2 regions of the Photobacterium nomapromontoriensis genome follow, and region 2 is predicted to be linked to the other one. Evidence: predicted binding sites of a transcription regulator. Region 2 holds the regulator's gene; the other holds the start of a gene.
What was found. Region 2 encodes MetJ, which represses methionine synthesis genes. Its sites were predicted from a motif close to TTAGACNTNTANANGTCTAA; they were not measured.

Region 1: a site for MetJ is predicted at 3,375-3,394, ahead of metH (methionine synthase). Genes of this name have one in related genera too.

What each region holds. Positions count from the first base shown of each region.
Region 1 is NZ_JAKJSL010000032.1:1,816-17,316, forward strand. It holds partial or broken rRNA gene L4D12_RS13720 (23S ribosomal RNA) at 1-216, shown strand, start outside; rRNA gene rrf (5S ribosomal RNA) at 354-469, shown strand; tRNA gene L4D12_RS13730 (tRNA-Thr) at 518-593, shown strand; rRNA gene rrf (5S ribosomal RNA) at 601-716, shown strand; gene metA (homoserine O-succinyltransferase MetA) at 942-1,883, shown strand; gene L4D12_RS13745 (cation:proton antiporter) at 1,968-3,251, opposite strand; gene metH (methionine synthase) at 3,448-7,122, shown strand; gene lysC (lysine-sensitive aspartokinase 3) at 7,199-8,578, opposite strand; lysine riboswitch at 8,694-8,885, opposite strand; gene L4D12_RS13760 (pyridoxal-phosphate-dependent aminotransferase family protein) at 9,129-10,247, shown strand; gene L4D12_RS13765 (PglL family O-oligosaccharyltransferase) at 10,306-12,078, opposite strand; gene uvrA (excinuclease ABC subunit UvrA) at 12,177-15,020, opposite strand; gene L4D12_RS13775 (single-stranded DNA-binding protein) at 15,285-15,501, shown strand, end outside.
Region 2 is NZ_JAKJSL010000021.1:106,671-122,171, reverse strand. It holds gene L4D12_RS07590 (bifunctional aspartate kinase/homoserine dehydrogenase II) at 1-574, opposite strand, end outside; gene L4D12_RS07585 (O-succinylhomoserine (thiol)-lyase) at 571-1,740, opposite strand; gene metJ (met regulon transcriptional regulator MetJ) at 1,921-2,238, shown strand; gene rpmE (50S ribosomal protein L31) at 2,452-2,664, opposite strand; gene priA (primosomal protein N') at 2,899-5,100, shown strand; gene cytR (DNA-binding transcriptional regulator CytR) at 5,275-6,279, shown strand; gene L4D12_RS07560 (SPOR domain-containing protein) at 6,446-7,042, shown strand; gene hslV (ATP-dependent protease subunit HslV) at 7,187-7,732, shown strand; gene hslU (ATP-dependent protease ATPase subunit HslU) at 7,725-9,056, shown strand; gene L4D12_RS07545 (1,4-dihydroxy-2-naphthoate polyprenyltransferase) at 9,199-10,110, shown strand; gene rraA (ribonuclease E activity regulator RraA) at 10,256-10,741, shown strand; gene zapB (cell division protein ZapB) at 10,865-11,107, opposite strand; gene L4D12_RS07530 (methyl-accepting chemotaxis protein) at 11,393-13,003, opposite strand; gene glpK (glycerol kinase GlpK) at 13,456-14,976, shown strand; gene glpX (class II fructose-bisphosphatase) at 15,188-15,501, shown strand, end outside.

The DNA of each region.
Region 1 (15,501 bases), on a different contig from region 2:
TTCGGGTTGTGTCGCCAGACGCATTGCCCGGTAGCTAAGTTCGGGATCGATAACCGCTGAAAGCATCTAAGCGGGAAGCGAGCCTCAAGATGAGTCATCCCTAGACCTTAAAGGTCTCTAAAGGGTTGTTGAAGACTACGACGTTGATAGGCAGGGTGTGTAAGTGCTGCGAGGCATTGAGCTAACCTGTACTAATTGCCCGTGAGGCTTAACCATACAACACCCAAGGGGTTTTATCTCGAAAGAGAATCGGACTCTGTAAGCACTTGAATGCAGTGTTGAACAAATTTGTAAACTAGTTAACTTTCCCAGATTGCTATTTACTGCCTGATGGCGGTGAATAAACGAATTTGCTTGGCGACCATAGCGTTATGGACCCACCTGATCCCATGCCGAACTCAGTAGTGAAACGTAATAGCGCCGATGGTAGTGTGGGGTCTCCCCATGTGAGAGTAGGACATCGCCAGGCTCCCAATTTTGAAATTTTCCATAGGTAGATTTCGACGCAGAATTGCGTGCTGGTATGGCTCAGTTGGTAGAGCGCACCCTTGGTAAGGGTGAGGTCCCCAGTTCAAATCTGGGTACTAGCACCATCATTTTTTCAGCGACAATAGCACAATGGACCCACCTGATCCCATGCCGAACTCAGTAGTGAAACGTTGTAGCGCCGATGGTAGTGTGGGGTCTCCCCATGTGAGAGTAGGACATTGCTGAATCCCCTTTTAAAACCCAGTCATTGGCTGGGTTTTTTTATTTTTGTACTCTGCATTTATTATTAGTTAATTTCATATTGTAGATCCCTGCTCAAATTCTTTTGATCTTGTTTTCCTTGCATGTAAGTAAAAACTCTTATAGTTTTATTTAGATATCTAGACGTCTAAATTTTCTCTTTGAGAGCGTAAAGATAGTTCGTTGGTGCTACGTTTAAGGAGTAAACAAAGATGCCGATTAAGATTCCAGATCAATTGCCTGCAACAGACGTCTTACGTAGCGAGAATATTTTTGTCATGACAGAAGCCCGTGCTGCAAGCCAGGCTATTCGTCCACTTAAAGTATTGTTGCTTAATTTGATGCCAAAGAAAATTGAGACGGAAACTCAATTTTTACGCTTATTATCGAACAGTCCGTTACAGGTAGATATCGAGTTACTTCGGATAGATAATCGACCTACGAAAAATACGCCAACAGAACATCTGGATATGTTTTATCGCCAGTTTGAAATGGTCAAAAATCGTAATTTTGATGGATTGATTGTAACGGGAGCGCCGTTAGGTCTGGTTCAGTTTGAAGATGTACTCTATTGGGATGAGATCCAGGCAATCATGGCTTGGGCTAAAGATCACGTGACTTCAACTCTTTTTGTATGCTGGGCAGCGCAGGCTGGTTTGAAATTGCTGTATGATTTACCAAAGCGTACTCGTAAGGAGAAGCTTTCTGGTGTGTATGCACATCGAACCCATGATTGTCGTCATCCTCTATTAAGGGGGTTTGATGACTCATTTCTCGCTCCTCATTCACGTTATGCTGATTTCTCTCCTGCATATCTTGAAGAGCATACAGATCTGGATATTCTTGCGACATCTGAGCTGGCTGGAACCTATTTAGCCGCGACGAAAGATAAGCGTAATGTCTTTGTTACTGGCCACCCTGAGTATGATGTCGATACATTACATAACGAATATGTACGTGATCTTGGTGAAGGGATGGAGCCGTTTATTCCAGTTAATTATTATCCTAATGATAATCCAGCCCATCCTCCGATTGCTAGTTGGCGTAGCCATGGACACTTACTGTTTTCGAATTGGTTGAATTACTGCGTCTATCAGCAGACACCTTATGATCTGGAACACTTTTCGGAAGATAATTTTACTAAAGATGAATAGCGTAAACGTAACAATAAGGCCTGCATTTGCAGGCCTTATTGTTATAGTGCGACTTATTTGAGTCACGGTTAAAGATCTGCAGTATTAATTATTCGTGTTTGCTTCCCATACTTTAGCTCTTTTGATTAATGGGATAATGGTTGAGCCTTGGATCAGGATCGAGAATACAACAACAGCGTAAGTCATGACTAGTATGATTTCACGAACATCAATGTTCTTTTCTGGGATGACCATAATACCTGCCGGTATTGCCATTGCCATGGCGAGAGCGAGGCCACCCCGTAATCCACCCCAAGTTAAAATACTCACGGACATCGGGTTGTAATTACGATAACGTTGAAAGCCAAAGTAGGACAGTTTAACACTTAGGTAGCGGCCTAGTAGGACAAGAGGGATAGCAATGACCATCAAGATCCAATCTTCTTGATGGAATTTAAAGAGCAGCATGCTCATACCGATCAAGAGAAACAAAACGCCATTGAGGAATTCATCAATGAGCTCCCAGAAGTGATCTAAGTGCTCTTCACTCTCTTTTGAGAAACCAATATAACGGGTCCAGTTTCCAATCATGATTCCTGATACGACCATTGCTAATGGGCCTGATACATGGATCACTTCTGCAAAAACATAACCAGCAGTCGGGATCCCCAGCGTCAGTAATAACTCCATCGAATGATCATTGGTGGAGCTGATGAGATAGTGGAAAAGTAAACCGAGAGCAAAGCCATAGACTATCCCACCGACGGCTTCTTGGAGGAATAACTGGCCTACACCTAAGACTGTTGGGGTTTCATTTCCAAAAGCCACTGTAAAGAGTGTTACGAAGATAACAAGACCAAAACCATCATTAAAAAGAGATTCGCCTTCGATTTGGATTGAAATTTGTTTAGGAGCATGGAGTTTCTTTACGATCGCTAAAACGGCGATGGGATCTGTGGGCGAAATTAATGAGCCGAAGATCAGACAGTAAATTAAATCTAGTTGGATTCCGAAGAGTTGGCAGATCCCCCATAGCGCGAATCCGATAAAGAAGGTCGAGAATAGCGTGGCAGCTAAGGCTAGGGTGGTGATTTCCCACTTTTGTTCTTCCAAATGCGGAAGCTTGATCCCTAATCCACCAGCGAATAATAGAAAGCCGAGAATACCTTTGAGAAGAAAATCTTCAAAATTGACTTCCCCGAGCTGTTCAGCTGCAATTCTTTCTAAATGAAACCAACCATTTTGCCCGGCAATAATGATGAAAAGTGAGAGGATCAATGCGCCAGCAGTAATGGCGATGGTGCTTTGCATCTTCCCAATCTTGCTATTTACAAATGCTATAAGCATAGCGGCAGCCGCTAAGAAACAGAGAGTGCTGTAGACTGACATCCCGTAACCTCATTAAAAAATAAAAGTAAAGCAAGAAATAGTGTCAAAATATAAATGTATCCTAGTCTGATGACCATGATTTATTCGCGATAAGCATTGTTTTTTTTCTCATCAAAAAGCCCTTTAGACGTCTAGATTTCCAACTCTGCTATGGTAGGATGTGAACTAGCTGTAACATTATATAAGGAAGAATACAGTGCTGACGGACAAGGATTTACTACAGAAGCGAATTAAAGAGCAGATCCTGATCATTGATGGTGGTATGGGCACCATGATTCAAGGTTATAAACTTGAGGAGCAAGATTATCGTGGTGAGCGATTTGCTAATTGGCATTCTGATTTAAAGGGCAATAATGACCTATTAGTGCTGAGTCAGCCGCAGTTGATTAAGGATATTCATTCGGCATACCTTGAGGCTGGTGCTGATATTCTTGAAACTAATACCTTCAATGCTACGACGATTGCCATGGCTGACTATGATATGGCAAGTCTGAGTGCGGAGATTAACCGTGAAGCGGCCCATCTCGCTCGTATCGTTGCTGATGAGTGGACGGGAAAAACGCCGGATAAGCCACGTTTTGTTGCTGGTGTGTTAGGTCCGACTAATCGCACTTGCTCTATATCACCCGACGTAAATGATCCTGGCTACCGTAATGTTACGTTTGATGAGCTTGTGCGAGCCTATTCGGAATCCACTCATGCCCTGATCCAAGGTGGCGTTGATTTAATCCTGATTGAGACTATCTTTGATACACTCAACGCCAAAGCGTGCGCTTTTGCGGTGGAAACTGTTTTTGATGAACTTGGTTATAGTTTGCCTGTGATGATTTCCGGTACCATCACCGATGCCTCTGGCCGAACGCTTTCAGGGCAGACAACAGAAGCGTTTTATAATGCACTACGTCATGTAAGGCCGATCTCATTTGGTCTTAATTGTGCTTTAGGCCCGGATGAGTTACGTCCATATGTGGCAGAGTTATCGAGGATCTCAGAATGTGCAGTTTCCGCGCATCCAAATGCAGGTTTGCCTAATGCGTTTGGTGAATATGATTTGTCGCCTGAAGAGATGGCCGTACACGTGAAAGAATGGGCGGAGAGTGGCTTCTTGAATTTGATAGGAGGGTGTTGTGGTACGACGCCTGAGCATATTCACCATATGTATATTGCCACCAAAGATCTCAAACCCCGCGTGTTACCTGATATTCCCGTCGCTTGCCGCTTATCTGGCCTTGAGCCGTTAACGATTGAAAAAAACACGTTATTTATTAACGTGGGTGAGCGAACTAATGTGACAGGTTCAGCTCGATTCAAACGTCTGATCAAAGAAGAATTGTACGATGAAGCGTTGGACGTAGCCCGTCAGCAGGTTGAAAACGGCGCGCAAATCATTGATATAAATATGGATGAAGGCATGTTAGATGCGGAAGCTGCGATGGTCCGCTTCTTAAATCTGTGTGCCACGGAGCCGGAGATCGCTAAAGTTCCCATCATGGTCGACTCCTCCAAATGGGACGTGATTGAGGCCGGTCTGAAGTGTATTCAGGGTAAAGGGATCGTTAATTCAATCTCTCTAAAGGAGGGGATAGTCAAATTTGTTGAGCAGGCCTCTCTGATCCGTCGCTATGGTGCAGCCGTTATTGTGATGGCATTTGATGAGGTTGGGCAGGCCGATACTCGTGAGCGAAAACTGGAAATTTGCACCAAAGCTTATCGGATCCTTGTTGATGAAGTGGGTTTTCCACCTGAAGATATCATTTTTGACCCGAATATCTTTGCTATTGCGACTGGGATTGAGGAACACAATAACTATGCCGTCGACTTCATTGATGCGGTGGCAGACATTAAGCGCGACTTGCCACATGCCATGATTTCTGGTGGGGTTTCTAATGTGTCTTTTTCGTTTCGCGGTAACAATTATGTGCGCGAAGCGATACATGCAGTGTTCCTCTATCACTGTTTTAAGAACGGTATGGACATGGGAATCGTCAATGCTGGTCAGCTTGAGGTTTACGATAATGTGCCAGATAAACTGCGCGAAGCCGTGGAAGACGTGGTGCTTAACCGGCGAGATGATAGTACTGAGCGTTTGCTCGATATTGCCGCTGAATACGCAGGGAAGGATGTAGGTAAAGAATCCGATGCTACAGCTTTGGTATGGCGAACTTGGCCAGTAGAGAAGCGTTTGGAGCATGCTCTTGTCAAAGGGATCACCGAATTTATTATTGCAGATACTGAAGAGGCGCGGCTGAATGCTGATAAACCGCTTGCCGTGATTGAGGGGCCACTCATGGATGGCATGAATGTGGTCGGCGACCTGTTTGGTGAGGGTAAAATGTTTCTGCCACAAGTCGTGAAATCAGCGCGGGTGATGAAGCAGGCTGTTGCTCATTTAGAGCCATTTATCAATGCGTCTAAACAATCCGGATCGTCCAATGGGAAGATCTTACTGGCAACCGTTAAAGGTGATGTGCACGATATAGGTAAGAATATTGTTGGTGTGGTATTACAGTGCAATAACTATGAAATCATTGACCTTGGGGTGATGGTGCCGTGCGAGAAAATCCTTCAAGTCGCCAAAGAAAAAAACGTTGATATTATAGGTCTATCTGGGTTGATCACCCCATCGTTGGATGAAATGGTGTATGTGGCCAAAGAGATGGAACGCCAGGGATTTGAATTACCGTTATTAATCGGTGGAGCGACAACATCGAAAGCCCATACCGCAGTGAAGATTGAACAAAACTACCATCAGCCAGTGGTGTATGTGAACAACGCTTCTCGTGCAGTTGGCGTATGTTCATCGCTGTTGTCTGAAAATCTCAAGCCTGCCTTTGTCGAAAAGCTGCAGGCTGATTATGATGTGGTACGTGAGCAGCATGCTCGTAAACGCCCTCGATCTAAGCCCGTAAAATTGGAAGCGGCTCGCGTCAATAAGGTTGATATTGACTGGGAGAGTTATACACCGCCGGTACCTGCTAAACCGGGTATACATGAATTTAATGACGTTGATGTCGCGACCCTGCGCAGTTATATCGACTGGACTCCCTTTTTCATGACTTGGTCATTGATGGGGAAATACCCTGCTATCTTTGATCACGAAGAGGTTGGAGAGGAAGCGAAGCGTTTATTTGATGATGCGAATTCGTTACTGGATAGAGTGGAAAGCGAGGGCTTATTACAAGCGAAGGGGATATGTGCATTATTTCCAGCCAACAGTGTCGGTGATGACATTGAAGTGTATACCGATGAGTCGCGTACAGTTGTGGCAGAAGTGCTTTATCACTTACGTCAGCAGACTGAGAAGCCAAAAGGTTTCAATTACTGCTTATCGGACTATATCGCCCCGAAAGTAAGTGGTAAGTCTGATTGGGTCGGGGCATTTGCCGTGACGGGAGGTATCGGCGAGCGAGCGCTGGCCGATGCTTATAAAGCGGCGGGCGATGACTATAATGCGATCATGATCCAAGCGGTGGCTGATCGTCTGGCTGAAGCTTTTGCAGAGTACTTACATAAAATTGTACGGAAAGAAATTTGGGGATATTCGTTACATGAAGACCTGTCCAATGAGGATTTGATCCGTGAAAATTATCAAGGGATCCGCCCTGCTCCCGGTTATCCTGCATGTCCAGAACATACAGAGAAAGGCACATTGTGGGAGCTTTTAGGCGTGGAAGAGGCGATAGGCATGTCGCTGACATCCAGCTATGCCATGTGGCCGGGTGCGTCGGTATCGGGGTGGTATTTTTCTCATCCGGACTCGCGTTATTTTGCTATCGCACAGATCCAAGAAGATCAGAGAGATAGCTATGCAGATCGTAAAGGATGGAACACGATTGAGGCCGAAAAATGGCTGGGGCCTAATTTGCATTAGGCGTGGCTGTTCTTTCGAGAATTGACTGACACAAGAAAGGCGCTCATTGAGCGCCTTTCTTGTGTCTGAGCGAGGATTACTCGAACAGAGCCTGATGCAGTGTTTTTACTACGTCTCGTGACTCCTGAGTACTGACCAAGAAGCAGAGGTTATGGGTGCTGGCACCAAAGCAAATCATGCGAGGACTGTATTGGTCGAGTGTACCAAATACCTGAGTTGCTGCTCCGGGGGCTTCACCTAGCTTATTGCCAATCAGGGCGACAAGACATAAGTTATGCTCAACCTCGACTCGGCATAGCTCACTTAGCGCTGCTGTTGCGGCTGCTGGCAGATTGGGTGCACCGCCACCGGTATCAGTTTGATCCAGAGTTAGCGATATACTGACTTCTGATGTGGTGATCAGATCGACAGAAACTTTGTGCTCAGCCAGGATCCGAAAGACTTCAGATAGAAAACCGTAAGCATGGAACATCTTCAGGCTAGTGAGGGTTACCATGGTCTGGTTGCAACGTAAAGCCAGCGCACGAAACTTCGGTGGCTCCGTTACATGCTGGCGGATCCATGTGCCGCCTTGATCGGGTGCTTTCGAGGATCCGATAAAAACTGGGATCTGCTGACGAACCGCTGGAAGCAGCGTTGATGGATGCAGAATTTTTGCCCCAAAGTTAGCCATTTCCGATGCTTCACTAAAACTGATTTCACTAATTGGCTTTGCATTGGCAGTAATGCGTGGGTCGGTACTGTACATACCCGGTACGTCAGTCCAGATTTCCAGCGTATTTGCACAGATTGCTTCTGCGATAAGTGCTGCACTGTAGTCACTGCCGCCACGACCAAGTGTGGTGGTTTTTCCTTTGTCATCAGAACCAATAAAGCCCTGAGAAACAATGATCTTATCTGTCAGCAGTGGCTGGAGATGCTGCTCTGCAAGCTGACGGATGGTATTAATATCTGGTACGGCTTTACCATATTGGTTATCGGTACGCATGACATGACGAATGTCAAAACGTTGGGCTGGTGCCCCCATTTCATTCAGGATCTGAGTGAAAAGGAATGTTGACAGCAGTTCTCCATGAGCAACCAATTGATCGGTAAACTGGACGGACGGAGATGTCGCCGTGTGTTCCGATAGCGTTGCGATATTATCAAGAAGTTGATAGATCTCTGTTGATACGCATTCCGGTTGCGTTAAATCATCGAGAATCGATTGATGGATTGTACGAAGTTGTTGTAGCCGTTGTGAGCGCTGCTCGATATCGGCAATTCCATTTGCTAATTCAACTAGCAGGTTGGTTACACCGGAACACGCACTGATCAATACAACCTTAGCTGATGGGTTGTTTTTAATGATTTCGGCGCTTCGGCTCATGGCGGCATGATCGGCTACACTGGTGCCGCCAAATTTCGCTACAGTGATCGGCGGAGGAACCGCAGAATTATTGTCAATAAAGCTCACAACGAGTCTCCCAAAATGAATAAATTAAACGTTCTCATACATAGGGGGGTGACTCGGGATCAAGATCCCGACATAAGTGTCAGGAGAGCAAAGCGGTAAGATCTTGGAAGATACAACAACCAGAAGCTCCCCACCTTTCCCTCACCATTGTCTCGGGAAAGATGACAGCTAGAAGGATTCAACCTTCTAAGCCGATATAACATGCCCCCTGTCATGTCATATCTCGGCGTTACTCCCCCTCTCCAGATTGCTTTGGGGTGGGGCCCCGCAATCCTAGATACCTGGGTAACGCTCCTCTTCTGTTTTCACCTGAAAATAACGCGCATCAGGATGAACAAAAAATGTGCTTTATTGAAGCGGATCTGTGGCCAGTTTGTCAATCATAAGATGACATGATTTGCTCAAAATTAGCCGAAAAATGCACCAGTCATGATTCAAGAGTGGGTAAGCTATCGAAATACGCACAATCGTGATAGAGCTGATATAGTCATTAAGTACCCTTGTTATCGAAACTGATGATAACCACTCTTACTTTCAGGGAGGAATAATAATGAAAATTGGTCGTTTTTACCCACCTCAACGCACCCTTATGGGCCCCGGTCCTTCGGATATTTATCCGTCAGTCTTGCAAGCATTAAGCCGCCCGACGATTGGCCATTTAGACCCATTGTTTATTGGCATGATGGATGAGTTGAAGCAGCTACTTCAATATGCATTTCAGACTCAGAATACTTTTACGATTGCGGTTTCAGCGCCAGGCAGTGCCGGGATGGAAGCATGTTTTGTCAATCTGGTTGAGCCGGGAGACAAAATCATCGTGTGTCGAAATGGCGTGTTTGGCGAGCGGATGCGGGAGAATGTCGAGCGTTGTGGCGGCATTGCGGTGATGGTTGACAATACGTGGGGAGAGCCCGTTGATCCCGCACTTGTCCGTCAGGCATTAACCAGCCATCCGGATGCGAAAATTGTGGCGTTTGTTCATGCCGAAACGTCAACGGGGGCCTTGAGTGATGCCCAAGCGATAGCTAAATTGGCTCGCGAGCATGGCTGCCTGACTATTGTTGATGCTGTTACCTCTCTGGGTGGTGTACCTCTGCTGGTGGATGAATGGCAGCTGGATGCGGTCTATTCAGGGAGCCAGAAGTGCCTTTCCTGCGTACCGGGCTTATCACCGTTGACATTTTCACCGCGTGCGATTGAAAAGATCCAGCAGCGTCAGATACCGGTTCAGAGCTGGTTTTTAGATCAGAGTTTGGTCTTAGGATATTGGAGCGGAGAGGGCAAGCGAAGCTATCACCATACCGCCCCAGTAAACAGCTTGTATGCGCTGCATGAAGCCTTGGTATTACTGCAGCATGAAGGTTTGGAACAGGCATGGCAACGCCATCGTGATATACATCAAGAGTTACGCGAAGGTTTAGAGCAACTCGGGATTGAGTTTGTTGTTGAGGAGTCCTCTCGTCTGCCGCAACTCAATGCCGTTTATATTCCGCAAGGGATCGATGATGCACAAGTACGGAAGATTCTACTTGAACGCTATAACCTGGAAATTGGTGCCGGTCTGGGGGCTTTGGCCGGTAAAGCATGGCGCATTGGCTTGATGGGATATGCGGCCCGCAGTGAGAATGTTGCGCTCTGTCTACGTGCGCTGGAAACAACATTGAAATGATGCGGTTGCAGACTTGAAAAAACGGCTACTTCGGTAGCCGTTTTGTTAGGTGGGGTGGTTACTGACTAGCGTCAGTCGCACTCATTGGCTTAGCCATTACTTTACTGGCAGAAGAGTGGGGTTGCTGGTTGAACTCGCCGCTTGGGAACAGATACCGCGCTTCCTGCCGAATTTGTTCAGCCACCCCATCCTTGCCGAGGTATTGATAGGCGGTGATCAGGTTCTGGTACAGTGCTGGGCGCGGCCATAGTTTGGCTTTGTGCTGAGCCCAAGTGATGTATTCCTGAATTAATTGCGGATTATCCGTGCTAGCACCAAGCTGAAGCTGAGTCAGGTGGAGATCCCATTCAAAACGATTCTGCCATGCCCAGGGATTATTGACCCGCAAAAGGTAGTTGATATTGACAGGTTGGGTCGTCTCGTACTTCGTGAGCAGATATCCCGAATAGAGAGTGGTTGCCATATAACCGGTTACCGTTAGTGGCAGCATTAGCGCCAGTATCCGGATAGAGAGAATGTAGTTCATTTTGAGCCGGTAGTATTTGGCGGTCAGGTTATCGACCCAATAGATCAGGATAATGAAAATCAGCCAATGGACCAGCGAGTGATAAAACGGGTATTCGAGCTGAGTATGCAAGGTCAGCGGAAAGAATAATCCCACCAAGGCAAGTTGAGTGCCTGATTTTGCTTTTTTGACTTTAAGGAAAACGGCAGCAGCAGCAATGAGTAGCGCTACCAATGGGACAATACCCCCTTCCGCAGCCCAGTAGGCTAGTTCATTATGCGGATGATCCAGTGCGGCCATTCCAGCTGGTCGGTTGGGCTCGTTGTGATGCCATTGTGCCGTTTGGGTGATATAACCAGCTTCAAATCGGCCATAGCCATAGCCCGTGAGTGGTTTATTCAGGAACATGTCGATAGCTTGAGGGATATGCATCGCTCTAGCACTGACCAAGCTTAAGCGATTTTCCCCCCCTTGCGGTGTCCAGTGGAGGTTTGAGATGAGTCCCCAAGACACACTCAGGCTGAGAGCGACCATCAGCAACCACATTCGCCATTGGGCTTTGGCAGCAAATCGGTACAAGTAGGGGATCATCATCAATGTACCTACCGCCGCAGCTAACCACCCAGTGCGTGAGCTCAGGACCACCAGAATAGGGATGGTAATAACGGGCGTGGCGATCAGAAACAGTTGCTGCCACGACCATTTACCGCGGTACATCGGGATCCTTGCCAGCAGATAAGCAGACAACAGTAGTCCGGTGGCCAAAAAGGAGGCCATTACGTTGGGTTGCTGGAAAATCCCGTATGGCCGATTTTCAACCGTGTTATAGCCAATAGGGTTTCCCGGTTCGAGTAGCAGGAACTGGCCCCAGCCAAATATTGCCTCAATCCAGACGGCACCGATAATCAGCCAGAGGAGCCGCTGTCGTTGTTTCTGATGAAAGGCAAATTGCTGAAGGGCAATGAAGAAAAGCAATCCGGCCCATAAGCCAGCAAGGCGAGGCAGGGTCGCGGCAACGGCTGCATCGTCATAAATAATCGGCAGTGTGAGTAATATGCAGCAAATGAACAGCACCACTGTCAGGCGAGTATAACGCCAGACTCGTTGACGGCAGATCTCCAGCAGACCAAAAGCAATGGCGAAGCTGAAGGGGATCCAGCTCATGGCATTAAACGACAGCTCCAACCCCGCGCCGCCAGGATTATGCTGAAAATAATGCATGGCCAGTAAGAACAGGATACCGAGTGAAATCAGAAAGGGTTTCACCAGCGGTTTGCTGATCCCTTTCTCGGCCAGATTGGTGCCTTTTACGTATAACACGGTCATAGTCGTTCCGTTTGATATAAGCTGAATATCAATGTCTTAAGCAAACAAAACCGGGCCTGATAGCGGCCCGGTTGATGATGTTAGGTGCTAGTTCGGGTTTATTGTACGGCGGTTCCTTTCTGTAGCAAAGGTTTCAGGAAGCGTGCTGTATGTGAGCCCTCTACCAAAGCAACTTGTTCTGGGGTACCGGTTGCAATGATCTCACCACCACCGCCGCCGCCTTCCGGGCCTAGGTCGATGATCCAGTCAGCGGTCTTGATCACGTCGAGGTTATGCTCGATCACCACGATGGTATTGCCATGATCTCGCAGGCGGTGCAGGACATTGAGTAGCTGCTGTATATCATGGAAATGCAGTCCGGTTGTCGGTTCATCCAGAATATACAAGGTTTTGCCGGTATCGCGTTTAGACAGCTCTTTGGCTAGCTTCACGCGTTGCGCTTCACCGCCAGACAGTGTGGTCGCAGCTTGGCCTAGCCGGATATACGATAAACCGACATCCATCAATGTTTGTAACTTTCTTGCAATTGCTGGAACCGCATCAAAAAATTCTCGTGCATCCTCAACGGTCAGCTCAAGCACTTCGTCGATAGTTCTTCCCTTGTAGCGTACTTCCAGTGTTTCGCGGTTGTAGCGCTTGCCCTTACAGCTGTCACAAGGCACATAAACATCAGGCAGGAAATGCATTTCAACTTTGATCACCCCGTCCCCCTGACAGGCTTCACAACGCCCCCCTTTTACATTGAAACTGAAACGGCCTGGCTTGTAGCCACGAGCGCGAGATTCTTGAGTGCCGGAAAACAATTCACGGATAGGGGTGAAAATCCCCGTATAGGTCGCAGGATTTGAACGTGGCGTCCGGCCTATAGGGCTTTGATCAATATCGATCACCTTATCGAAGTGCTCCAGATCTTGAATGTCCCGGTAAGGCGCGGGTTGGCCTAAGGTTGCCCCGTTGAGCTGGTGGTGGGCGATTTGGAAGAATGTATCGTTGATCAGTGTTGATTTCCCTGAGCCTGAGACACCCGTAATACAGGTGAACAGGCCGACAGGGATCTCCGCATCAATATTTTTTAAGTTATTACCTGTTGCCCCTAGTAGCTTGACGGTGCGTTCGGGATCCATCGGAACGCGTTGCACTGGGATGGGAATGGCTTTCTTACCACTGAGGTATTGCCCGGTTAGAGATGCTTCATTGGCGAGAATATCCTCGAGCTTACCTTCTGCAATGATATTGCCGCCATGAATACCGGCTCCCGGGCCAATATCAATGACATGATCTGCCATCCGGATCGCATCTTCATCGTGCTCGACCACAATCACGGTATTGCCGAGATCCCGCAAGTGAGTCAGGGTACTCAGCAAGCGCTCGTTGTCACGCTGGTGGAGGCCAATGGATGGTTCATCCAATACATACATGACACCGACCAGTCCTGCACCTATTTGGCTTGCCAGACGAATTCGTTGCGCTTCGCCGCCGGATAAAGTTTCTGCGCTGCGTGACAGGTTGAGGTAGTTAAGTCCGACATTAACCAGAAAGCTGAGGCGGTCGTTAATTTCCTTAAGAACTTTTTCAGCTATTTGGGCTTTTTGCCCAGAGAGATTTAGCTGGCTGAAAAAATCCATCGCCTCGCTGATGCTCATCTCGCTGACGGTTGGTAGGGTGGTATTGTTAATAAAAACATGACGCGCTTCAAGTCGCAGACGAGAACCATGGCAGCTGCTGCAAGGTTTAGTCGATACAAACTTGGCTAATTCTTCCCGGACAGAATTAGATTCTGTTTCACGGTAGCGGCGTTCCATGTTGTTAAGGATGCCTTCGAATGGATGACGGCGAACCGTGATATCCCCGCGATCATTAATGTACTTAAACTCTATGTCAGTGCGTCCTGAGCCATTGAGGATCACATCGCGCGTTTTTTTCGGCAGAGTATCAAACGGCGCTTCGACATCAAAACCATAATGCTCAGCCAATGACTTGAGCATTTGAAAATAATAGAAGTTACGTTTATCCCAGCCACGGATCGCCCCGCCAGCTAAGCTGAGCTCACCATTTTGAATCACTCGGGATGGGTCAAAAAATTGCTGGACTCCGAGGCCATCACAGGTTCCACAAGCCCCGGCTGGATTGTTAAACGAGAACAGGCGAGGCTCCAGTTCCTGCATGCTATAGCCACATTGCGGGCAGGCAAAGTTTGCCGAGAAAATAATGGTCTCATGCTCATCTGGTGTCATCGGGCTCACGGTGACCGTTCCGCCAGAGAGTTCCAGAGCGGTTTCGAAAGACTCGGCTAATCGTTGCTGAAGATCATCGCGAACTTTAAAGCGGTCAACGACCACCTCAATGGTGTGTTTCTTATGCAGCTCTAGTGTCGGTGGATCGGAGAGATCGCAGATCTCTCCATCGATCCGGGCGCGAATATAGCCTTGGGCGGCAAGATTGGCGAGTGTCTTGACGTGTTCGCCTTTACGTTCTTTGATGATGGGAGCCAGTAGCATCATCTTGCTGCCTTCTGGCAGCTCGAGAACTTTATCTACCATCTGGCTGACGGTCTGGGCCGCCAGCTCGACGTTGTGGGTAGGGCAACGAGGCTCACCGACACGAGCATAGAGCAGGCGCAAATAGTCATAGACCTCAGTGATAGTACCGACTGTTGAACGTGGGTTATGTGAGGTAGATTTTTGCTCGATAGAGATGGCGGGTGATAACCCCTCAATGTGGTCAACGTCCGGTTTTTCCATCAGAGACAAGAACTGGCGGGCATAGGCCGATAATGATTCGACATAACGACGTTGACCTTCAGCATACAGGGTGTCAAAAGCGAGCGATGACTTACCTGACCCCGATAGGCCAGTAATCACAATCAGCTGCTCCCGAGGCAGCGTGAGAGAAATGTTCTTGAGGTTATGGGTTCGGGCACCTCTGACTTCAATCTTATCCATATCGATGAGCTTATTGACTGACTTATGAGTGAGGCATTATTGCATAGCCGCTATTGCCTTAAAAGCAAAATGCTGTATAAAAACACAGTTAGGTGTATACTTATTGTTCGCAACTTGAAGGTTAGATCAAGATCAGATTTGCAGCTGTTTAACCTCGTACAACTGTTCCCAACAGGTCGAAGCATGATAGACTGCGCGATTAAGTATAAACTTTCAATAACGGCTTGATGATTATTTAAGTCGGTAATGAGATCGGAGAGAACTATGGCCAGTCGTGGCGTAAACAAGGTTATCCTCGTCGGTAACTTGGGTAATGATCCTGAAATCCGTTACATGCCAAGTGGCGGTGCAGTAGCAAATATTACTGTTGCTACCTCTGAGTCATGGCGTGATAAGAACACCGGCGAACAGCGTGAAAAAACTGAATGGCACCGTGTTGCGCTATTCGGAAAGCTTGCTGAAGTTGCGGGTGAGTACCTGC
Region 2 (15,501 bases):
TACCGGCCATAAAACCCGTGATCACAATACGGTGCTGACTATGTTGAGCCAGCTGCTGGTTCAGCAATGGCTTGGACTGCACACGATCCACCTCGGGCTGTGCACTGCGCTCTGCCCGCAAGAACACGCGCGAATCAAGGCTAACCGCAGGCAGCCGCTGTTGCGTCAACAATGCCGCTAACAAACGGGCGGACCACAACTCACCATGGCCCAACACCAATGCAATATCATCATCAGCGAGTGGCTGCTCACCTCGGCGGGAAATATCCGCCAAATCTAGATGTAGCTGAGTCAATAATGCATCCGCCACATCCCCTTCCAGCAGAGCTTCAATCAGTTGCTGCTGAAAAATCCGCACCAATTGCAATGTTTCGTGCGCCTGTCGACCATCTCTATTGAGCAATGTCACCCAGTCGATAAGCTGGTTCGTCGTCTTACCGGCCGCTGATACCACCACCAAATCATTCGGCCCCGAATATTCTCGTATGATCTCAACCACTCGACGATAGCAGTCAGGATCAGCCAAACTGCTGCCTCCAAACTTGTGTAGCTGACGCGGAACGAATGTGCTCATGAGTCTACCACCGCTGCTTTATGAAAGGCCTGTTCCAAATCTGCAATCAAATCCGCGGGGTCTTCTAACCCAACCGATAAACGGACAAGTAATTGGGAAATCCCCGCTTCTGCTTGCGCTTCATCCGACATGGCTCGATGCGTCATGCTGGCAGGATGACAGATCAAGCTCTCTGTTCCTCCCAGTGATTCCGCCAGTGAAAAATATTTCAGCTCACGAACTACTGTTTCCAACTGCGCCATGCTACCCGCCACTTCGAAGCTCAGCATTGCCCCAAATCCTCTCTGCTGCTTCAGCGCAATGGCATGGCCTAGATGCTCTGGCTGACTGGGGTGATAAATCATTCCCACCAATGGTTGCTGTTGCAAATAAGTGAGGATCGCAGCACTGTTTTCCTCATGAAGCCGCATTCGAGGCGCCAAAGTACGTAAGCCTCGCAGGGTCAGGTAGGCATCAAATGGTGCGCCAGTAGCACCAATACAATTTGCCCACCAGGCGATCTTCTCTGCTTGCTCTGTATCTTGGGCGATCAATACCCCACCCAAGACATCAGAATGACCATTAATGTATTTTGTCGTCGAGTGAACAACAAAATCGGCACCAAGGGCGATCGGTTGCTGTAGGATTGGGGTTAAAAACGTATTATCAACGGCAACTAGAGCCCCAGCCTGTTTTGCCGCGTCGCAGAGCTCTGCCACATCGACAATCCGCAGCAGAGGGTTAGATGGTGTCTCGACCCAAATAAGTGTTGGCTTCCATGCCAGCGCGTCAGCCAATGCGGCCGGGTCGGTCTGATCAACAAAACGAACGTTAAAGTCTCCTTTCTCCGCCCGGGTATTGAACAAACGGTATGTACCGCCATAACAGTCGTGAGGGGCGATGAGAAGATCATCCGGGCCTAGGAGTGCCGATACCAGCAAATTGATGGCGGCAGTACCACAGTTAGTCACCACGCCACCCGCACCGCCTTCCAATTCCGTCAAGGCATCAGCGAGGGTGTTACGAGTCGGATTCCCCGAACGGGAATAATCATATTGAGGAAGCTCACCCAACTGGGAGAAGCTGTATGTTGAAGTTAAATACAATGGCGGGACCACCGCATTGTATTGCGTATCCGAATCGATGCCAGTACGCACGGCAATCGTGGCAATCTTCTTGTCACTCATATTCACTTCCTTGTGAGGCTAACCTCTGCGGCTAAATAACGTTTACGTAACAACATTACCACAACAAAAAAAGCCGTCAATACTTCCAGACGTCCATATGTCTTTGCTTATGGCGGTAAATCCCGCTAAAATCCAATTCTACAATATTTCTTCAATCTAACATCGCTGAGAAGGTTAACAATGGCAGAGTGGAATGGCGAATACATCAGTCCATACGCGGAACACGGTAAGAAAAACGAACAAGTAAAAAAAATTACTGTTTCGATTCCATTGAAAGTGCTAAAAATCCTGACAGACGAGCGTACACGTCGACAAGTCAACAACTTACGTCATGCTACGAACAGTGAGCTACTGTGTGAAGCCTTCTTGCATGCCTATACCGGCCAGCCGTTACCGACCGATGATGATATCCGTAAAGACCGTCCGGATGACCTTCCAGCGGAAGCAAAAAGCCTGATGGACGAGATGGGAATTAAATACGAAGACATCAACGAATAAACCCGTTGGTGTCATTCAGGTATAAAAAACCAGCCGTGTGCTGGTTTTTTTACGTCCGCACCTGCCAATAACCGTTCTTTTTTGCCGGTTAACGAATTTGTATGAAAAAGTAAACCTGAAGGCAACGGTGAGCATCGCGCCGTAAAAAAAAGACATAAAAAAAGGAACGCTATGCGTTCCTTTTTTTGGTCATTTCGACATTCAATCAGGCAATTACTTGCTAGATAGAGTACCAAAACGCTTGTTGAATTTGTCCATACGACCACCAGAGCTAACTTGACGCTGCTTACCAGTGTAGAAAGGGTGACACTTGTCGCATACATCAAGGTTGATGTCTTTACCCATAGTAGAGTTAAATACGAAAGTGTTGCCACAAGAACAACGAGCGTTTACTGGAGTGTACTCAGGATGAATACCTTGTTTCATGGGATAACCTCAAAAAGTAAGGCCGTGTCGCTCTCCCGATCCAAAGCCGGGCACCACACGTCATTAAAAAAATCAACGTACTGGTAACATACCAATACATCAAATTAGGCGGCGTATAGTAATCAATCATCTCGACCAAATCAACTGATACGCTCCTTTTTTCACCGCTTTGCTGCCGCCCCTCCGCCGAGGTACACTTCCCTATCTTAGTAGATACTCATTATGCGGTTTGATATGACGCCCAACATTGCCCGCGTGGCCCTTCCTGTTCCTCTCGACAAGCAGTTTGACTATTTGATCAAACCGGGCCAGCAGCCAATCATCGGCGGACGGGTTAAAGTACCGTTTGGCCGCCAACACCTCGTGGGTATCGTCACGGCCCTCACCGATCACTCAGACTACCCCATCGCCCAGCTCAAGCCCGTGAGTAATGTTGTCGACGTACAACCGTTATGGCCACACGCCTTATTTAAGCTACTGTGCTGGGCTAGCAGCTATTACCAATATCCACTGGGTGATACACTGGCCAATGCGATGCCAACACTGCTGCGCAAAGGTCGCGATGCCACAACGGCGACACTGAAACAATGGCAACTGACAGCTGTAGGACGCGATCAACCAATAACCGCCTTAAAACGAGCACCACGCCAAGTACAGGCTCTCAATGCGCTACGTCAGGGCAAAGTCAGTCATGAAGCATTACTGGCTGAAGAAATCAGCAGCGCCACCCTCAAAACATTAAGTGACAAAGGCTGGATTGAGTCTATTGACGAACAACCAGCCCTGCACAACTGGCAAGCCAGTTTCACGGTCACTGAAGAAAAGCCTAAACTCAACGAAGAGCAAGCTCTGGCGATAGCCTCAGTCAACGCCAACCCAGATTTTGGTTGCTATCTACTAGAAGGTGTTACAGGCTCGGGCAAAACCGAAGTTTATCTCAATTTGTTAGAGCCCGTGCTTGCCGCAGGTAAGCAGGCACTGATCCTGGTACCTGAGATCGGCTTGACCCCGCAAACCATCAACCGTTTCCGACGTCGGTTCAATGTGCCATTGGAAACCATCCATTCTGGCCTCAATGACAGTGAACGACTCGCGGCCTGGTTGGCGGGGCGTGACAACCAAGCCGGGATCATTATCGGCACCCGTTCTGCACTGTTTACACCATTTGCTAATCTGGGCATTATTATCGTCGACGAGGAACACGACAGCTCCTACAAACAGCAGGACAACTTACGCTACCATGCCCGGGATCTGGCCGTGATGCGAGCCAGTCAAGAAAATATCCCCATCATTCTTGGCTCTGCCACCCCGGCACTGGAAACCTTACACAATGCCAAAAGCGGCAAATATCACCATCTGATCCTGTCACGCCGAGCAGGCCAAGCCCAGTCAGCGCGCCACGGTGTGCTTGATGTCAAAGGGCTTTACCTTGAGGCGGGGCTCTCTGCCCCGCTGATCGCTCGGATGCGCCAGCACCTCAAAGCGGGCAATCAGGTCATGCTATTTCTCAACCGTCGCGGTTTTTCCCCCGCCGTCATTTGCCATGAATGCGGCTGGCTGGCCGAATGTAAGCGCTGTGATGCCTATTACACCTTTCACCAGCAAAGCGGGGAACTACGCTGCCACCACTGCGCCACCCAGCGACCAATGCTGCACCAATGCGGCAACTGCGGCTCAACCCAGCTCAATGCCGTCGGGGTGGGTACAGAGCAGCTCGAACAACAATTGGCGACACTTTTCCCGGAATATCGCACCGTGCGTATCGATCGTGATAGTACCCGCCGCAAGGGCAGCCTGGAAAATTATCTCGAGGCGATCAAAAACAATGAGTACCAAATTCTCATTGGCACTCAAATGCTGGCTAAAGGGCACCATTTCCCCGATGTGACTCTCGTTGCCCTGCTTGATGTCGACAGTGCCTTGTTTAGTAATGACTTTCGTGCGCCAGAACGCTTAGCTCAACTATTCATACAAGTTGCAGGGCGTGCCGGGCGTGCCAGCAAACCCGGTGAAGTGGTACTGCAAACCCATCATCCCGAACATGCCCTGCTGCAGGCCTTGCTGTATAAGGGCTATGGCCATTTTGCCTCAGGGGCTCTGAGCGAGCGCAAACAAGCCTGGTTACCTCCTTTCACTTATCTTGCCTTGGTGAGGGCGGAGGCAAACCACAGCGAGCAGGTTGAGCAATTTCTCCAGCAGGTTCGGGGGATCGTTGAATCTAACCCCATATTCAACTCAGACACGATGGTGATGGGACCGAACCCTGCCCCTCTGGCTCGTCGCTCTGGACGCTATCGTTGGCAGCTATTGGTGCAGGCCCCAAGCCGAAAAACCCTGCAGCAACTACTGAGCATTGCCAAACCCGCAATCGCATTATTGCCACTCGCCAAGAAAATTCGCTGGTCGATTGATGTCGAACCACAGGATTTAACTTAAAATGAACAATGCGACACAGTTCACACGAACGATGTAATTAATGCCATTTTGAGCATGTTTAATCCCAAGCAGACAGCCTACAATAACAATCTCGCTGTTTCAGGTATCAGCCCGGTTTGGCCATGATCCTTCAGCGGTTTACAGAGAGAGAAATAATAGAGAGGAACATTAACTATGGCGACAATGAAGGATGTTGCCCAGCTCGCTGGTGTCTCGACGGCCACGGTTTCCCGTGCCTTGATGAACCCAGAAAAGGTGTCAGCCTCAACCCGTAAAAAGGTCGAGCAGGCTGTCATGGATGCTGGCTATTCACCCAATTCACTGGCTAGGAATCTTCGTCGCAACGAATCAAAAACCATCGTCACCATTGTCCCTGATATCTGTGATCCGTATTTTACAGAAATCATCCGCGGTATCGAAGAAGCGGCAATGGAGCATGGTTATCTGGTATTGCTTGGCGACAGTGGACAACAAAAAACCCGAGAAAATTCATTCGTCAACTTGGTCTTTACCAAGCAAGCGGATGGCATGCTGTTATTGGGAATCGATCTGCCGTTTGATGTCAGTAAACCAGAACAGAAAAACCTCCCACCGATGGTCATGGCCTGCGAGTTTGCCCCTGAACTGGAACTCCCCACGGTTCATATCGATAACCTGACAGCCGCCTTTGAAGCCGTTAATTACCTGACCCAAATGGGCCACAAGCGCATCGCTCAAATTGCCGGTCCTGATTCTGCTGTTTTGTGCCAATTCCGCACTCAGGGTTACCAACAAGCACTGCGCCGAGCAGGCATCGAACTCAATCCAGCGTATACTACTAAAGGCGATTTCGGCTTCGCTGGCGGTGCCAGAGCGGTCACTACATTGCTCTCTCTGCCTGAGCCACCAACGGCGTTATTATGCCATAATGACGTGATGGCCATTGGCGCGATGCAGCAAGCCAAACGTCTGGGTTTCCGGGTCCCACAAGATCTGTCTATCGTCGGCTTCGATGATATTCAATTTGCCGAATACTGTGACCCACCATTGACCACGGTCTCCCAGCCTCGCTATGAGATTGGCCGTCAGTCGATGCTCATGCTGTTGGATATTCTCAAAGGTAAAGAGATAGCCTCCGGCTCCCGCCTGCTGGATGCTAAACTGGTGATAAGGGAAAGTGCGGCACCACCTGCGAACTGAACCCAGCGGTGAACATTACAACAATGAGCTTATGTTTTGCGCATAAGCTCACAAAAACAACGCCTTTTGCAATAAGCTGACGACACAGACCCCTATCAGGGTCTAGTCAGTTATGCCGCAAGTTTGTAACATATAGCCCATTATTCTCCATTGGCTCATTATTACCGTGGCTACAAAAGATTACGTAAAACGCGGCCGTGCCACCAAACGGCCAGCCCGCAACAGCCGTAAGGCACAACCAAGCAATGGTTTCCCCGTCGTATGGGCCATCATTGCCTTATGTATGGTGGCCGCGCTAGGCTATGGACTACACTTCCTATCCAGTGCTCCGGTTCCTGAACCGCAGCAGACGGTAATAACGCCGTCCAAGCCACATACGGAATCACCATCGGTCAAGCCCCCTAAAGTCACGCCAAAGCCCGAGGCCAAACCGCTGCCACCCAAACCAGAAGAAAAGTGGGACTATATAAAGGTACTGGAAAACAAAGAAATTCAGGTCGAGGCTAAAAAAGAACAAGCCCCAACACGGCCATATCTGATGCAATGCGGAGCCTACCGCAGTCAGAGTCAGGCTGATGAACGAAAAGCCATGATTGCTTTTCAAGGGTTAACCAGCCAAATCAAGATCAGCCAAGGTGAAAAAGGCAACTGGTATCGGGTAATTCTTGGCCCTTATCAACAAAAGCGCAAAGCGGAAAGCGATCGCAACCAGCTTCGCAGAGCGGGTATTGAGCCCTGCGCTATTTGGTTTTGGGAGTCATAATCGTCTCTCTGATATATATTGTTCAAGGATGCTTCGGCATCCTTTTCTTTCAGCGCCGCCCCTTGAAAGTCCCACAATTGATCCCCAGATCGAAAGGTATATCGAAACCGGCACTCGCCGGGCAAGACTCAAAGAGGTAACACCGTGACAACTATTGTATCTGTTCGTCGAAACGGAAAAGTCGTTATCGCTGGTGATGGCCAGGTCTCCCTGGGCAACACTGTTATGAAAGGTAACGCGCGCAAAGTACGCCGTTTATATAACAACAAAGTTCTCGCAGGCTTTGCTGGCGGCACGGCCGATGCCTTCACCCTATTTGAACGTTTCGAGCGCAAGCTGGAAATGCATCAGGGCCACCTGCTCAAGGCAGCCGTGGAACTGGCCAAAGACTGGCGTACCGATCGAATGCTACGAAAGCTGGAAGCCCTGTTAGCCGTCGCCGATGAAACCGGCTCACTGATCATCACAGGTAACGGTGACGTCGTACAACCAGAAAATGACCTAATTGCAATTGGATCTGGCGGTAATTTTGCCCAAGCCGCAGCAACAGCTCTACTGGAAAACACCGATCTCGATGCCCGTGAAATAGCAGAAAAAGCCCTCAATATTGCAGGGGATATCTGCGTGTTTACCAACCACTACCACACCATCGAAGAGCTCGACACAAAAGAAGGAAGCGACCATGTCTGAGATGACCCCTCGCGAAATCGTTCATGAACTTGATCGCCATATCATTGGTCAAGATAAAGCCAAGCGTGCAGTTGCTATTGCCCTGCGTAACCGCTGGCGCCGTATGCAGCTCCCTGAAGAGCTGCGTGTCGAAGTCACACCGAAAAATATCTTGATGATCGGTCCGACTGGTGTAGGTAAAACCGAAATCGCTCGTCGTCTTGCCAAACTGGCCAATGCACCTTTCATTAAGGTAGAAGCCACCAAATTCACAGAAGTTGGCTATGTGGGTAAGGAAGTGGAAACCATTATTCGTGATCTGACGGATGTGGCGATGAAAATGACCCACCAACAAGCCATGGAAAAAGTCCGTTTCCGCGCCGAGGAGCACGCCGAAGATCGCATTCTTGATATTCTGCTACCACCCGCACGCGATGCGTGGGGGAAAAACGAAGAAAGCGACACTCACTCGTCCACACGTCAGTCTTTCCGTAAAAAACTGCGTGAAGGCAAATTGGATGATAAAGAGATTGAAATTGATGTTGCCGCGCCACAAATGGGGGTTGAAATCATGGCGCCTCCAGGCATGGAGGAAATGACCAACCAGCTACAGGGCATGTTCCAGAATCTGGCTGGCAACACCACCAAAAAGCGCAAAATGAAGATCAAAGACGCGATCAAAGCAGCCACGGAAGAAGAAGCGGCCAAGCTGGTTAACCATGACGAGCTCAAAGAACAAGCTATCTTTGCAGTCGAGAATAATGGCATCGTGTTCTTAGATGAGATCGATAAGATCTGTAAGCGCGGTGAGTCATCAGGCCCAGACGTTTCTCGCGAAGGGGTACAGCGTGATTTGCTTCCTCTGGTTGAAGGTAGCACAGTCACGACCAAACACGGTATGGTCAAAACTGACCACATCCTGTTTGTCGCATCTGGCGCATTCCAGGTTGCGAAACCATCAGATCTGATCCCCGAGCTACAAGGCCGTCTACCGATCAGAGTCGAGCTAGAGGCCCTGACCAGTGGTGACTTCAAACGTATCTTGACCGAGCCTAACGCTTCCCTAACGGAGCAATATAAAGCACTGATGGCAACCGAGTCGGTCGAGATCGAGTTTACCGAAAGTGGCATCGATAAATTGGCTGAGGCTGCCTGGCAGGTCAATGAGCGGACCGAAAACATTGGTGCCCGCCGCCTGCATACCGTTATGGAGCGTCTCATGGAGGAATTATCCTTCGATGCAACGGATCAGTCCGGTTCAAAGACCATCATTGATGAGGCCTATGTCACCAAACGCCTTGGTGAGCTGGTAGAAGATGAAGATCTGAGCCGCTTTATCCTATAGCAACAAGCTGCTTATTTACCCGTAAACGGCGTCCCACGACGCCGTTTTTTTGTTCTCAAACAAACAATATCGCGATAAAGTTGCCCATTGCGACAGTTTCGCCATAATAGGTCTCTACACGTTATAGGCATAAGACCACACTATGAAATCATCTTCACTCGCAATTTGGCTAGATGCTGCACGGCCTAAAACCCTGCCGCTGGCCATCGCCTCAATTGTATGCGGCAGCGCAGTAGCAGGATGGCAAGGAAGTTTTTCTGCAGTGATAGCAGGCCTCGCCTTGCTAACCGCGCTCTTACTCCAGATCCTCTCGAATCTGGCAAATGACTACGGCGATGCCGTGAAAGGCACTGACAACAACCAACGACTCGGCCCCCAGCGTGCCATTCAATCAGGTTTAGTGACACCCAAGGCAATGCAAAAAGCCATGGTACTCAATATTATCCTGACTATGATCAGCGGGCTAAGCTTAATCTTACTCGCCACCAATAACTTACACGATATGTTTGGCTTCATGTTGCTCGGCATCATGGCCATCGTGGCATCGATAGCCTACACCGTAGGCAATAAACCCTATGGCTACCGTGGCCTTGGCGATCTGTCGGTACTGATGTTCTTTGGCTGGTTAGGCGTAGCAGGTACCTATTACCTGCAAGCGGGTCAAATTGACTCTATTATCATGCTACCGGCAACTGCCTGTGGACTGCTAGCGGTCGGCGTTTTAAATATCAACAACTTACGCGACATAGATAATGACCGAGCCTGTGGCAAACTGACCCTCGCAGTGCGCATGGGGCCGGAATGGGGACGTAAATACCACTTATTCTTGCTTATCACCAGCGTGATCTGTCTGGCATTATTTGCCCTGTTAGAGCTGCACTCACCTTTTGGCTGGCTTTTCATCCTTAGTGCTCCGCTGTTATTCAAGCATGGTAAACAAGTCATGCAAGCCACTGACGGGGCGGCGTTACGTCCAATGATGGCCACGATGGTCAAGTGTGCTCTGCTCACTAACCTGCTGTTCGCCACTGGCGTTATACTCGCCACATCGTGATAACCTTTGCAAAATGAAAGAATAATGCTGTTAATCAGTTTGGCATCGCGACACGCTAGCTGAGTAGCTTTCACCCTCTGTTATTTGGCTGCCAATACCGTAGCCAAATAGCTCTTTCCCACTTGCCACAAGAAGAAGCGCGCTTATGGAATACAATACGTCCGAGTTATGCGACATCTATCTCGACCAGGTCGATGTTGTCGAACCTATGTTCAGTTCTTATGGCGGCCGTAGCTCATTTGGCGGCCAGATCACCACCATTAAATGTTTTGAAGACTGTGGTCTGATCCGCACTGTCTTAGAAGAGCCTGGAGCGGGCCGGATATTACTGGTTGATGGTGGCGGCTCATTACGCCGGGCTCTTATCGATGTTGAATTAGCCCAGCTCGCCACGCGCAATGAGTGGGAGGGTATTATTGTCTATGGTTGTGTTCGCCATGTGGATGAACTGGATGCACTGGAGCTGGGCATTCAAGCTATGGCCTCAATGCCTGTCGGGGCGGATGAACAAGGGGGCGGTGAAATTGATGTGGCGGTGAATTTCGGCGGTGTCACTTTCTTGCCAGAAGATCATATCTACGCTGATAACACAGGCGTGATCTTATCGCCTGAGCCTCTGGATATTGATTAAATCCAACCGCCTAGGGATGGCGGCACCATAAAGCGGTGCCATAAAAAACAGAGCCATAAGGCTCTGTTTTTTTTATTCATCACTCAAGTCCATCACCATCAAGGCACCGACTGTCATGCTGACTTACTCGACGTGTTCCATCTTGCCAAGTAGCGCACGTACACGCTCTTGCCATGCTTCATGGTCATTACGTAGCTTATCGTTATCTTGTGCTAGCGTTTCACCACCAGCACGCAATTCACGAGCTTCAGCAATAAGGCTTTCATTTTGTTCTTTTAGTTCTTCAATTTCCATTTGTAGCAAAGAAATTGTATCTACAGCCATTTGTACTTTGGCTTCCAGCTTTTCAAACATTTCTAATGACATAGTATCCACCTGTCTTTAGCCTATCTGTTTACCCTAACCGTTAAGGCAACTTTTTACAGGCACGGTTGCGATTCATTACTGCCTATTCTAACGAGGCGACTGCATTCTTACATCTACAAATACCACGCTTTACCGTGAGTGGACAAAAAACAAGCAAATTTGATGAAATTATTGCTTTCGCTCTGATGCTTTCCACCGGCCCTCCGTCCGGAAATCCCTTTCACCTATAGGGGATAACAAATCAACAATCCGTACCGGTTTCACTCAGCGCCACCGTGGGCAACACTAGCCGAGTTTAAACTGACTCACAATATTCACGAGGTGGCTGTTTGACTCAATCAAGCTATGAGTACTGTCGACGGTTGCCTGACTATTCACCTGAAGCTCTGTTACCATATCGCGAATAGCCGTCATATTTTGGGTTATTTCCTCAGCAACAGCACTCTGCTCTTCTGCAGCGGTCGCAATTTGCGTATTTAAGTCATTAATATGCCCGATAGAATCCGCGATAACATCTAGATTCCCGGCAACCTCAGACGTACTCTCTACGGTTTTTTCACACGTCACCTTGGTGGCCCCCATCGCAGAAATCGCCTGACCAGAACCAGAACGAAGCTTACTCAGCGTTTGTTCTATTTCTGCTGTACTGCTTTGTGTTCTTGCCGCCAATGCACGTACTTCATCAGCCACAACCGCAAAACCACGGCCTTGCTCACCCGCACGCGCGGCTTCAATGGCAGCATTTAAAGCTAAAAGATTTGTTTGATCGGCAATATCACCAATGACCTTTAACACATTAGTAATATCAATCGTGTCTTTATCGATCTCTTCAATACTGTCAGACGTTGCATCAACTTCCTCGGCCAATTGAGAGACGGTCTCCGTGGCCCCTTCAACGGTATTTTTAGAAATCACAACCTGCTCTGTGGTCTCATGGGTAAACTGTGACGCTTTTGATGCATTATTGGCAACATCAGCGGCTGTCGCACTCATTTCAGCAACCGCTGCGACAATTTGCTCTGTTTCTGAACTATGGTGGAGCAGTGCTTTATCATTCGTCTCTGACTGTTGTTTAATCTCTTCCACTTCGACTGTAATAGCCTCAGAAGATATATTAATTTTATTAATAACATCATGGAATTGTATCAACATTTTATTTATCCCTGCGGATAAAAGTGTCAATTCATCATCACCTGTCATTTTAATCCGTAACGATAAATCATAATTTCTCGCTACATCATTCATCGTTTTATTAATATTTGAAATTGATGTGGTTATTGCTCTGATTATCATAAATGATATTAAAATCTGAATGATAGAGAAGGCAACACTGAGAATACCATTAATAATGGTTGTTTTCTTACTGAGCGTTGTTGATTTATTATATACCGATTCAGTAATATCCAGCTGAAGGTTTATTAACTTTTCTAAGTCTGCCGTAAGCGGATCAACAATCCTATATGTATCGATTATAATATCATCTATATTTTTTTGACTGTGATTTTTAAGTCTAGACACAATATTATTAAGTTCATTGTTCGTATTGTATAGTCGAACCTTAACCTCAAGTGCCAATGCCTCTTCGTTTGGCGTCAACTTTGTATTTAAGTATGCATTATAAAGCTTTGTTGTTAATACAATTGATTTTTCAATTTCTAACAACGTTTCTTCTCGTGTTTTAATTCCTACTCTATACTTATTTAAACTATCAATAATATCGACGGAATATTCATCTGATAATGTTTTTAATTCTTTTAGCGGTACCACTCGATTAATATAAATCGAATGCATAAAATCATTCATTTTTTCTAAGCTTGAGAAAGATATGTAACTCAGTAATATTAAACTACTGACCGCAATAATAGGCATTAGTGTTAATTTTTTTGAAATATTCATTTTAACCTTTATATTTACAACTTCCATAACAAGATATTGTTATATGATTCCATAACAATGTTGCATTCTATATATTTATTTTAAAGGTCACTATTACATACTTTCACAGTATTTGTTGTTCAATATTCAATCAAACAGTCTTTTTATATTTCATCTTATGATATAGTCACGCTATACGTTAACCTTCCACTATCTCAGTGCTTAAAAATATCAACAACCGCAATATTTTTCCACAAAGTGCAAAAAGTTATCTATTTTTGACATATTTATATTGCATCTTTTAATCAACTACAATTATATATATGGTTTTCCTGTATATAACAATTTTCATCAGGGATCATGTTATCACTCGTGGCACATTGTGCTGATAAGAACTGAGTGAGAAAATATATCCCCAAGCGACTCCAATCCCTACCCCCCAATACGAATAAAAGAGCAAAAGAGGAACCGTCATGACCATTGAGCAAAAATACATTGTTGCACTCGATCAAGGTACGACCAGCTCACGCGCGGTAATACTTGATGAGCACGCCAACATTGTGTGCTCATCACAGCGTGAATTTAGCCAAATCTACCCGAAGGCTGGTTGGGTGGAGCATGATCCGCTGGAAATCTATGCCTCCCAAAGCTCAACCCTCATTGAATCCTTAGCGAAATCCGGAATCCGGCCAGACCAAATCGCAGGGATCGGGATCACTAACCAACGTGAAACTACAATTGTTTGGCACAAAAAAACCGGCAAACCAGTATACAACGCTATTGTCTGGCAGTGTCGCCGGACAGCCGACATCTGCGAAGAACTAAAAACAGCCGGATTAGAAACCTATATCCGCGAAAACACCGGCCTAGTGGTTGACCCTTACTTTTCCGGCACCAAAATCAAATGGATCCTCGATAACGTGCCGGGTGCACGCGCAGAAGCGGAAGCGGGCAACCTACTCTTTGGTACTGTCGATACTTGGTTGATTTGGAAAATGACTCAGGGCCGAGTCCATGTAACCGATTATACCAATGCCTCACGCACCATGGTGTTTAATATCAATACACTTAATTGGGATCCAAAACTCCTCCAGGCGTTGAATATTCCATTGACCATGATGCCCGCAGTGAAATCCTCCTCTGAAATTTATGGACGGACTAATATCGGCGGAAAGAGCGGCACTCGAATCCCCATCGCAGGCATCGCTGGCGATCAGCAAGCCGCACTATTTGGCCAGATGTGTGTCAATCCCGGTCAGGCAAAGAATACCTATGGCACTGGCTGCTTTTTACTCATGAATACGGGTAAAGAGAAAGTGACCTCTCATAACGGCCTGCTGACCACACTGGCCTGCGGTCCGAAAGGGGAAGTGGCCTACGCGCTGGAAGGCGCCGTTTTCATGGCAGGAGCGTCGATTCAATGGCTACGAGATGAGCTCAAATTACTGGATAACGCCAAAGAATCAGAAGCCATCGCTGAAAGCATCGGCAGCACCAATGGTGTTTATATGGTCCCCGCCTTTACGGGCTTGGGCGCTCCCTACTGGGATCCGTATGCCCGAGGAGCCATTGTCGGCTTAACTCGAGGCGTCAATAGCCAGCATATCATCCGGGCAACACTGGAAAGTATTGCCTACCAAACCCGTGATGTCCTCGAGGCGATGCAGATGGATGCCGCCATCAAGCTTGATACTTTACGGGTCGATGGCGGAGCCGTCGCCAATAATTTCCTGATGCAATTTCAAGCCGATATTCTCAATACTCCGGTTCAGCGCCCAGTGGTGACCGAGGTGACGGCATTGGGAGCCGGTTATTTAGCGGGTCTCGCCGTCGGCTTCTGGGACAGTATTGATGAATTGCAGGATAAAGCGGAGTTGGATCGTACATTTATCCCTTGTCACGATGAAACCAAACGTCACCGCCGTTATCGAGGTTGGAAGCGGGCTGTCGAATGCGCTAAAGGCTGGGCTATCGAGGATGAGTCTGATCACTGATACTGACGTCCACATCAAAAGGCCTGTATCACAGGCCTTTTTCCTATCCTTATATGCAGAGATCCGCCGTGAACGTCGGACATTGGCACATTTTTGTTTTAACGCAAACGTTTCACTGTTAGCTGTGCTAAAATCGCCGCCAAATTATTGGGGGTGGGATAATGAATAAGATCCTACCTCTTGCCCACTGATTTCTATGTCTGGAGTTACCATGAAACGCGATTTGGCGATGGCATTTTCTCGTGTCACTGAAGGTGCAGCCCTAGCTGGCTATAAATGGCTTGGCCGAGGTGATAAGAACGCGGCAGATGGTGCTGCGGTAGAGGTAATGCGCACCCTGCTTAACCAAACCGAGATTGACGGTGAAATCGTAATTGGTGAAGGCGAAATCGATGAAGCACCGATGCTCTACATCGGTGAAAAAGTTGGCGTCGGAGGCGATTCGGTTGATATTGCTGTCGATCCAATTGAAGGTACCCGTATGACAGCCATGGGCCAGAACAACGCATTGGCAGTGTTGGCGGC